2 regions of the Gordonia oleivorans genome follow, and region 1 is predicted to be linked to the other one. Evidence: predicted binding sites of a transcription regulator. Region 1 holds the regulator's gene; the other holds the start of a gene.

The links. Region 1 encodes LexA, which represses DNA repair genes until DNA is damaged. Its sites were predicted from a motif close to CGAACANNTGTTCG; they were not measured.
Region 2: a site for LexA is predicted at 2,031-2,044, ahead of ABLE92_RS03375 (DUF222 domain-containing protein). Genes of this name have one in related genera too.

What each region holds. Positions count from the first base shown of each region.
Region 1 covers NZ_JBDZDI010000002.1:349,591-353,005, forward strand. The annotation lists gene ptsP (phosphoenolpyruvate--protein phosphotransferase) at 1-913, shown strand, start outside; gene lexA (transcriptional repressor LexA) at 953-1,693, opposite strand; gene ABLE92_RS05030 (LysM peptidoglycan-binding domain-containing protein) at 1,960-2,559, shown strand; gene nrdR (transcriptional regulator NrdR) at 2,584-3,090, shown strand; gene hrpA (ATP-dependent RNA helicase HrpA) at 3,064-3,415, opposite strand, start outside.
Region 2 covers NZ_JBDZDI010000001.1:754,383-757,797, reverse strand. The annotation lists gene ABLE92_RS03385 (isopenicillin N synthase family dioxygenase) at 1-830, shown strand, start outside; gene ABLE92_RS03380 (oxygenase MpaB family protein) at 832-1,896, opposite strand; gene ABLE92_RS03375 (DUF222 domain-containing protein) at 2,072-3,415, shown strand, end outside.

The DNA of each region.
Region 1 (3,415 bases):
GTCGGGGCCGGGGCACACCGCCGACGGTCACGAGGCGGCCATCCTGGCCAACGTCGCCGACGGTGTCTCCGCGCGCGCCGCCACCGCCTATCCGGTCGAGGGAGTGGGCCTGTTCCGGACCGAACTGGCCTTCCTCGACAGCGCCGAGGCACCCACGGTGGCCGAGCAGACCGAGCTCTACCGCGAGGTGCTCGAGGCGTTCGGGGGCAAGAAGGTCGTCGTGCGGACGCTCGACGCGGGTTCGGACAAGCCGTTGAAATTCGTCGACCACGGCACCGAGGCCAACCCCGCTCTGGGGGTCCGGGGTAATCGGATCACCGCTCGGCATCCGGAGATCCGCGCCGGGCAACTCGACGCCATCGCGGCGGCCGCCCGGGAGACCGGCAGCACTCCATGGGTGATGGCACCGATGATCGCCTCGGCCGACGAGGCCGCGGAGTTCGCGGCACAGGTCCGCGGGCGTGGTCTGGTCGCCGGGGTGATGGTCGAGATCCCGTCCGCCGCGATCCTCGCGTCGTCGATCCTCGCCGAGGTCGACTTCGTGTCGATCGGAACCAACGATCTGACGCAGTACACGATGGCCGCCGACCGCATGTCGGCCGATCTGGCCGAACTCACCGATCCGTGGCAGCCCGCGGTGCTCGCGCTCATCTCGATGGTGGCCGAGGCCGGGAAACGTACGGGTAAACCGGTCGGCGTCTGCGGTGAGGCCGCCGCCGACCCGCTGCTGGCCTGCGTACTCGTCGGACTCGGCGTCACCTCGCTGTCGAGTGCTCCGGCGGCGTCGGCGGCGGTCGGTGCCAAACTCGGCGGCGTCACACTCGATGCGTGCCGTGCCGCGGCGAGTGCTGCCCTCGCGACCGCCTCCCCGGCGGCCGCACGTGAGGCCGCCACCGCGGCGCTCGCCGGCTGAATTTCGGCGAGCGCCGCACCGGGCGGGCCCGGAGCCGGATCAGATCCGGCGCATCACCGTGACGACCTTGCCCAGGATGGCGGCGTCGTCGCCGGGGATGGGTTCGAAATGCTCGTTGTGCGGCATCAGCCACACGTGACCGTCCTTGCGCTTGAAGGTCTTCACGGTCGCCTCGCCGTCGATCATCGCGGCGACGATGTCACCGTTGTCGGCCACGTTCTGCTGCCGGACGACGACCCAGTCGCCGTCACAGATCGCGGCGTCGATCATCGACTCGCCGACCACCTTCAGCAGGAACAGTGAACCCTCGCCGACGAGTTCACGCGGCAGCGGGAAGACGTCCTCGACGGCCTCCTCGGCGAGGATCGGTCCACCGGCCGCGATGCGCCCGAGAACCGGGACGAAGGTCGGGGCGGGCAGATTCGACGCGACCGCGGTGTCGTCCGGTGGGGTGTGCTCGCCGTCCTGCACGTTGACCGCGCGTGGGCGGTTGTGGTCGCGCTTGAGCAGTCCCTTGCGTTCCAGTGTCCGCAGCTGATGGGCGACCGACGACGTCGAGGCCAGCCCGACGGCGTCGCCGATCTCGCGGATGCTCGGCGGATAGCCGCGCTCGCGCACCGACTTGCGGATCACATCGAGCACGCCCCGCTGACGCGGCGTGAGCGAGGCCTCCGCGGCCGCCGCGTCGAACGGGACCTCCGGCTCGTCGGCGGCGGCCGATCCGCGGCCGCGCTTGGTCGACGACGTCGACGTCGTCGAACGTCGGTTCTTCTCACTCATCGGGTGTTCGATCCTTTCGGTCGGAAACTCTGTTGTGGTCGGACGGTGTTGTCGGTGGTCCGGTGCGGTCGGTTGTCCCGTGCAGTCGGTGGTCCGGTGCGGCCGGGGTTTGTCCGCGGGTCTGCGCTGCTGGTCAACGGCCAGGTTAGTCCAGGTCACCGACAACTTCAAACATTTGTTCGACGTGTTGCGAGAAATTGTCGGAGGTGCGTGATAGAACTTCGAACATCAGTTCCTCGAACGAGTGATCGAGATCGGAGACTCTCATGCAGAACACCTTGGTTCGCAGTGAAACCGCAGGTCAGGCGCGTCGGGCGACGGTTCGGCGCACCCCGTCCGGTGCCCGTTTCGGTGCCGCTCCCGATGCCCGGGGTGCGGCGCGAGACGATGTCACGCCCCGGCGCGGCGCGATCGTGCATGCCGGACGGCCGGTGCCGGCTCGCCGCGCCACCCCGGCGGCGCGGCACCGGCACCTCCACCGCCCGGCCGACAATCGTCCGGTCGACCGGCCCCGGGTCGCGATCCCCAGGCGCCCGGCCGGGACGCCGTGCGCCGCGCCCGCGTCGCAGTCCCGTCGGGCGGGCCGTCGCGGTGCCGCGGTGGCCCTGCTGACCGGGGTGGCGCTGGCGATGCTGGTGTGGCTGATCGGTGTCGCCGGCAGCGATTACCAGGAATCCACCGCCCCCACGCCGGTGGCCACGCAGGTGGTGCACGTCCGGGCGGGGGAGTCGCTGAACTCCGTCGCCGCGCGCGTCGCGCCCGAGATGCCGCGGCAGGCGGTCATCGACGAGATCGTCGAGCTCAACGACATGGGTGGCAGCGCCCTGCGTGTCGGTCAGGCGCTGCTGACGCCCGCATATCGCTGAGCGGTGAGGCGCTATTCTCGATGCATGCGCTGCCCGTTCTGCAGGAATGATGACACCAAGGTCATCGACTCCCGAGTCGCCGACGAGGGACAGGCGATCCGTCGTCGCCGTTCGTGCAGCGCCTGTGGCCGACGATTCTCCACCGTGGAGACCGCCGTGCTGGCGGTGGTTAAGCGCAACGGCGTCACCGAACCGTTCAGTCGGGAGAAGGTGATGCGCGGGGTGCGCCGCGCCTGCCAGGGACGGCACGTCCACGAGGACGATCTGGCCCAGTTGGCGCAGCAGGTCGAAGAGACGGTGCGCGCCTCGGGCGTCGCGGAGATCCCCAGCAACGAGGTCGGTCTCGCCATTCTCAAACCGTTGCGTGACCTCGACGAGGTCGCCTATCTCCGGTTCGCGTCGGTGTACCGGTCGTTCGATTCCCTCGAGGACTTCCAACGCGAGATCGACGATCTGCAGGGCAATCTCACGCGGCGCAACGGCACGGATGCGCCCGATGCCCTCTCAGCCGAGTCGATCCAGGGTTCGTAGCGCACGCTTCTCCGAGATCGGATATCGGGTGCCCAGCCGCTGGGCGAACAGACCCACCCGCAGTTCCTCGACCATCCAATGCGCCTGTTCGTTGACGAGATCGCGACGGGCCTCGGGTACCTCGGCGAGTCGCTGATTCCACCGCCCGGTGACCCGGTCGAGCGTGCCCATGGCCGCCCGGTCCCGGTCCGCCGATCCCGGAAGGTGTTCCAGCCGTTCGCGTGCGGCCGCCAGATATCTCGGGAGTTCGGCCAGGTGCTCACGCGGGGTGGCCAGCACGAAGCCGTCGAAGATCAGGTTGGCCAGTTGCTCGGCGACGTCGTCG
Region 2 (3,415 bases), on a different contig from region 1:
CACCGCCGGAGATCAACCGTGGCTATGCCCCGCCCAAGTCGGAGTCACTGTCGTTGAGTCTCGGAGTGGAGTCCGCGGGACGGATGAACGACTTCTTCGAGGCATTCAACGTCGGGGTGGAGGCCCGCGAGTACCCCGCCCTGGCACTGCCCGATGATCACTACGCCGACAACACCTGGCCGTCGGTCGATCATTTTCAGGCGGCGGTGTCCGCGTACTTCGCCGAGGCGCGACGGGTCGCGCGCACCCTGACGCGCATCTTCGCCGATGCCCTGGACCTGCCGCCGGAGTTCTTCGACGCCTACACCGACCACTCACTCGACGTGCTGCGGATGAACAACTACGCACTGCCACCCGGCGAGGTGGACATCGACGGAGAGCTCACCGGCATGGGGGAGCACACCGACTACGGGATCGTCACCGTGCTGTGGGCCGATCAGGTCAAGGGGCTGCAGGTCCTTGATCACCACGGAAACTGGCACGACGTGGCACCGGCCGACGGCGCGCTCCTGATCAATCTCGGCGATCTCATGGCGCGCTGGACCAACGAGCGGTGGATGTCCACGCTGCATCGGGTGAAGCCGCCGATCGTCGACGGCACCATCGAACGGCGACGGTCGGCCGCGTACTTCCACGACGGCAACATCGACGCCACCATCTCGACGCTGCCGAGTTGTGTCGGCGCCGGCAGTCGATACTCACCGATCACCGTCGGTGAGCACATCGGCGCCAAACTTGCCGGATCTCGTGCCGGACAATCCAATCCGTATGCGCAACGTGACGCCGCCCGAGTGCGACAGGCGATGGTGCGCGGCCGCGGGCAACAGTAGGTCAGTCGCCGGTGACCATACCCGGGTACGTTGCCCGACGTGCGGCGTGCACCGGGCAATAGTGAATCGGGTTGTCGCGCTCGGATTCTGAAGGAAGATTGCGCGCCGGGGTCTGCACGAGTGGTGCGTCCTTCGGGACGCGGCCGTTGACACGGTCCCACGCATCGCGTGGACGCGGGTGGCGCAGATACCGTTTCGGGGTGAGCCGGTTCATGACGAGGTTGATCGCCCTGCCCAGCAACCGGAACAGCTTCTCGTCACGTTCGGTCCACGGCAGATTCATCATCTCGCGGATCGGCTCGTCGTAGAACCCGGTGGTCAGCCAGAGGAACGCCTTCGCGTTCCGCGGCGCGATGTGCCGGTGCCAGAGCCCTTTCGGGATGAACGACAAGAACGGCGGCGGGGGCAGCGTGGAGATGTCGAGGACCGTCCGGACCGACTCGTGATCGCGAAGAACATTGCGGCACATGTGGTCCCAGTACTCGAGGAAGTCCTCGTAGGTGTCCGGTACCGGACGCATCGAGACGCCGTACTGTGCGTACCACGCCTTGGATTCCTCGAACAGTTGCCGCTTGTCATCCTCGGTCAGCCACGGCCCGAAACGTTCACACAGACGGACATTGCCGTACCAGAAGGTGGCATGCGCCCAGTAGAAGACGTCCGGGTCGAGTGCGTGGTAGCGCGACCCGTCGGGCATGGTGCCCTTGATCGTGCGGTGATAGTCGCGGACCTCGTGGCCGGTCTCCGCGACGCCGTCGGTGGCGACGGGATCGAAGATGACACCGCTGATCGGATACAACGAGCGCATCAGACGTTCCCAGCGTTCACCGAAGAAATCCGAGTGATCCCAGACGGCCTGGCCGAGTTTCGGATGCATGTTCTGCATCGATCCCGCCCACAGCCCCTGGAACATGCCGGTCCAGGTTCCCCAGGTCTCCCACGTCTTGGATCCCGGTCCCAGCGGGGCGTACTCGTCGCGCGCGGCGTCGGAGGCGGTGGCGTCGGCGACCTCCGAGGCGGTGGTGTCACTCGCGTCGGTGGCGGGGGCGGGCGAAACCTGAGTCATGAGACGAAAGTTTAGAAGCGTCTCATTGGGGTGTCAATGTGGGCGCGCACCGCCCACGGGTGTCCACAGATTCCGGGGTGGGCGTCCTCGTCAGAAGTTTTTGTCGGTGGCCGTCTCTACAATGATGGTCAGATCGAAGAGAGCTTCGACGGTCATCTTGTTCGAGGGGGCGAGGGTGAGCACCATTCCGTGGAGCGCGCGGATTCGTGGGGATGTGCGCGACGCGTTGCTGAAGCAGGGGCCGTCGCCGTGGCCGGGGTTGCCGCCGGAGTTTCTGTTCGGGGTGGATCCGGATCGGCTGGATCAGCATTCGATCAACGAGGTACTGGTCGCGATGACCGAACTGGACCGGTGCCGCTCCTATATGGCGTGGCTGGACTCGTACTTCACCGCCTATGTGGTGAGGTGTCTGACCGACCGGCCGTTGGATGAGTCGGCGGAGTACGCGCAGATCGCGGCCGAACACATGTCCCGGACTCGGAATCTCGCGATGGTGACCACCCGGCGGATGCTGGATGAGGCGATCGTGATGGCCACCCGCCTGCCGAAGACCGGGCGGGCATTACGTGAGGGGCGGATCAGTCACAGTCAGTTCCGCACCTTGATCGACCGCACCAACCTGCTCGATCCGGGACCGGCCTTGCATCCGAACACCGCCCTGGTGGATGTGGCGATCGCGGAGCGGTTGTTCAGCAGGCAGGGGCAGTGGCCGGCGACGAGTTTGCGGGACATGGTCGACAAGATCGTCTTCCAGCACGCACCGGACGCGGTGCGGGAACCGCGGAAGCGGAACCTGGACAAGCGGGGTGTGTTCACTCATTTCGAGGGGGATGGGACCGGGGAGATCACCGGCACCATGTCCGCGGAGAACATCACGATCGCGGAGAAGACGATCGCGGCCCTGGCCGACTGCGCCTGCCGGAAGGATCCGCGGACGCGGCGGCAACGTCAGGCCGATGCCATGTACTCGTTGTTGTCGGGGACGCAGTTCGCGTGTGAGTGCGGGCGTGAGGACTGTCCGTCGGTGATCCCGGAGCCGGGGTGTATTCCGGATGTGCAGATCGTGTTGCACGTCATTGCCGATGAGACCACCGCCGCGGCGATCGAGGAACGCCAACGACAACAAGAACAGCAGGAACAGGAGCAGCGGGAGCAGCAGGCGCAGGAACAGCGGAGTTCTGCCGCCGACCGCGAATCCGGAGGTGGTGCAGCCGAATCGGTGGTGCAGGTCCGGCGGCCGGAACCGAAGCCAGAACCGGCTCTTGAGCCCGAGTCGACTGCGGATGCCGCCACCGATGCGGGTGTGGCGCAGATGTCCTTGCTCGAGGAGAGCGGCTCTGACGCGGAGAATGGAACTGCCGAAACGGAACTCGCACGCGGACCCGACACTGAGCGGGAGCCGCCCGCGGATACCCGCGCGGGTGTGGCGCGGATGTCGATGCCCAAGGAGAGCGCTGCTGCCGATGACCGGTGTCCTGATGCGGCGACCGACACCGACCAATCCGACACCGCGCCAACC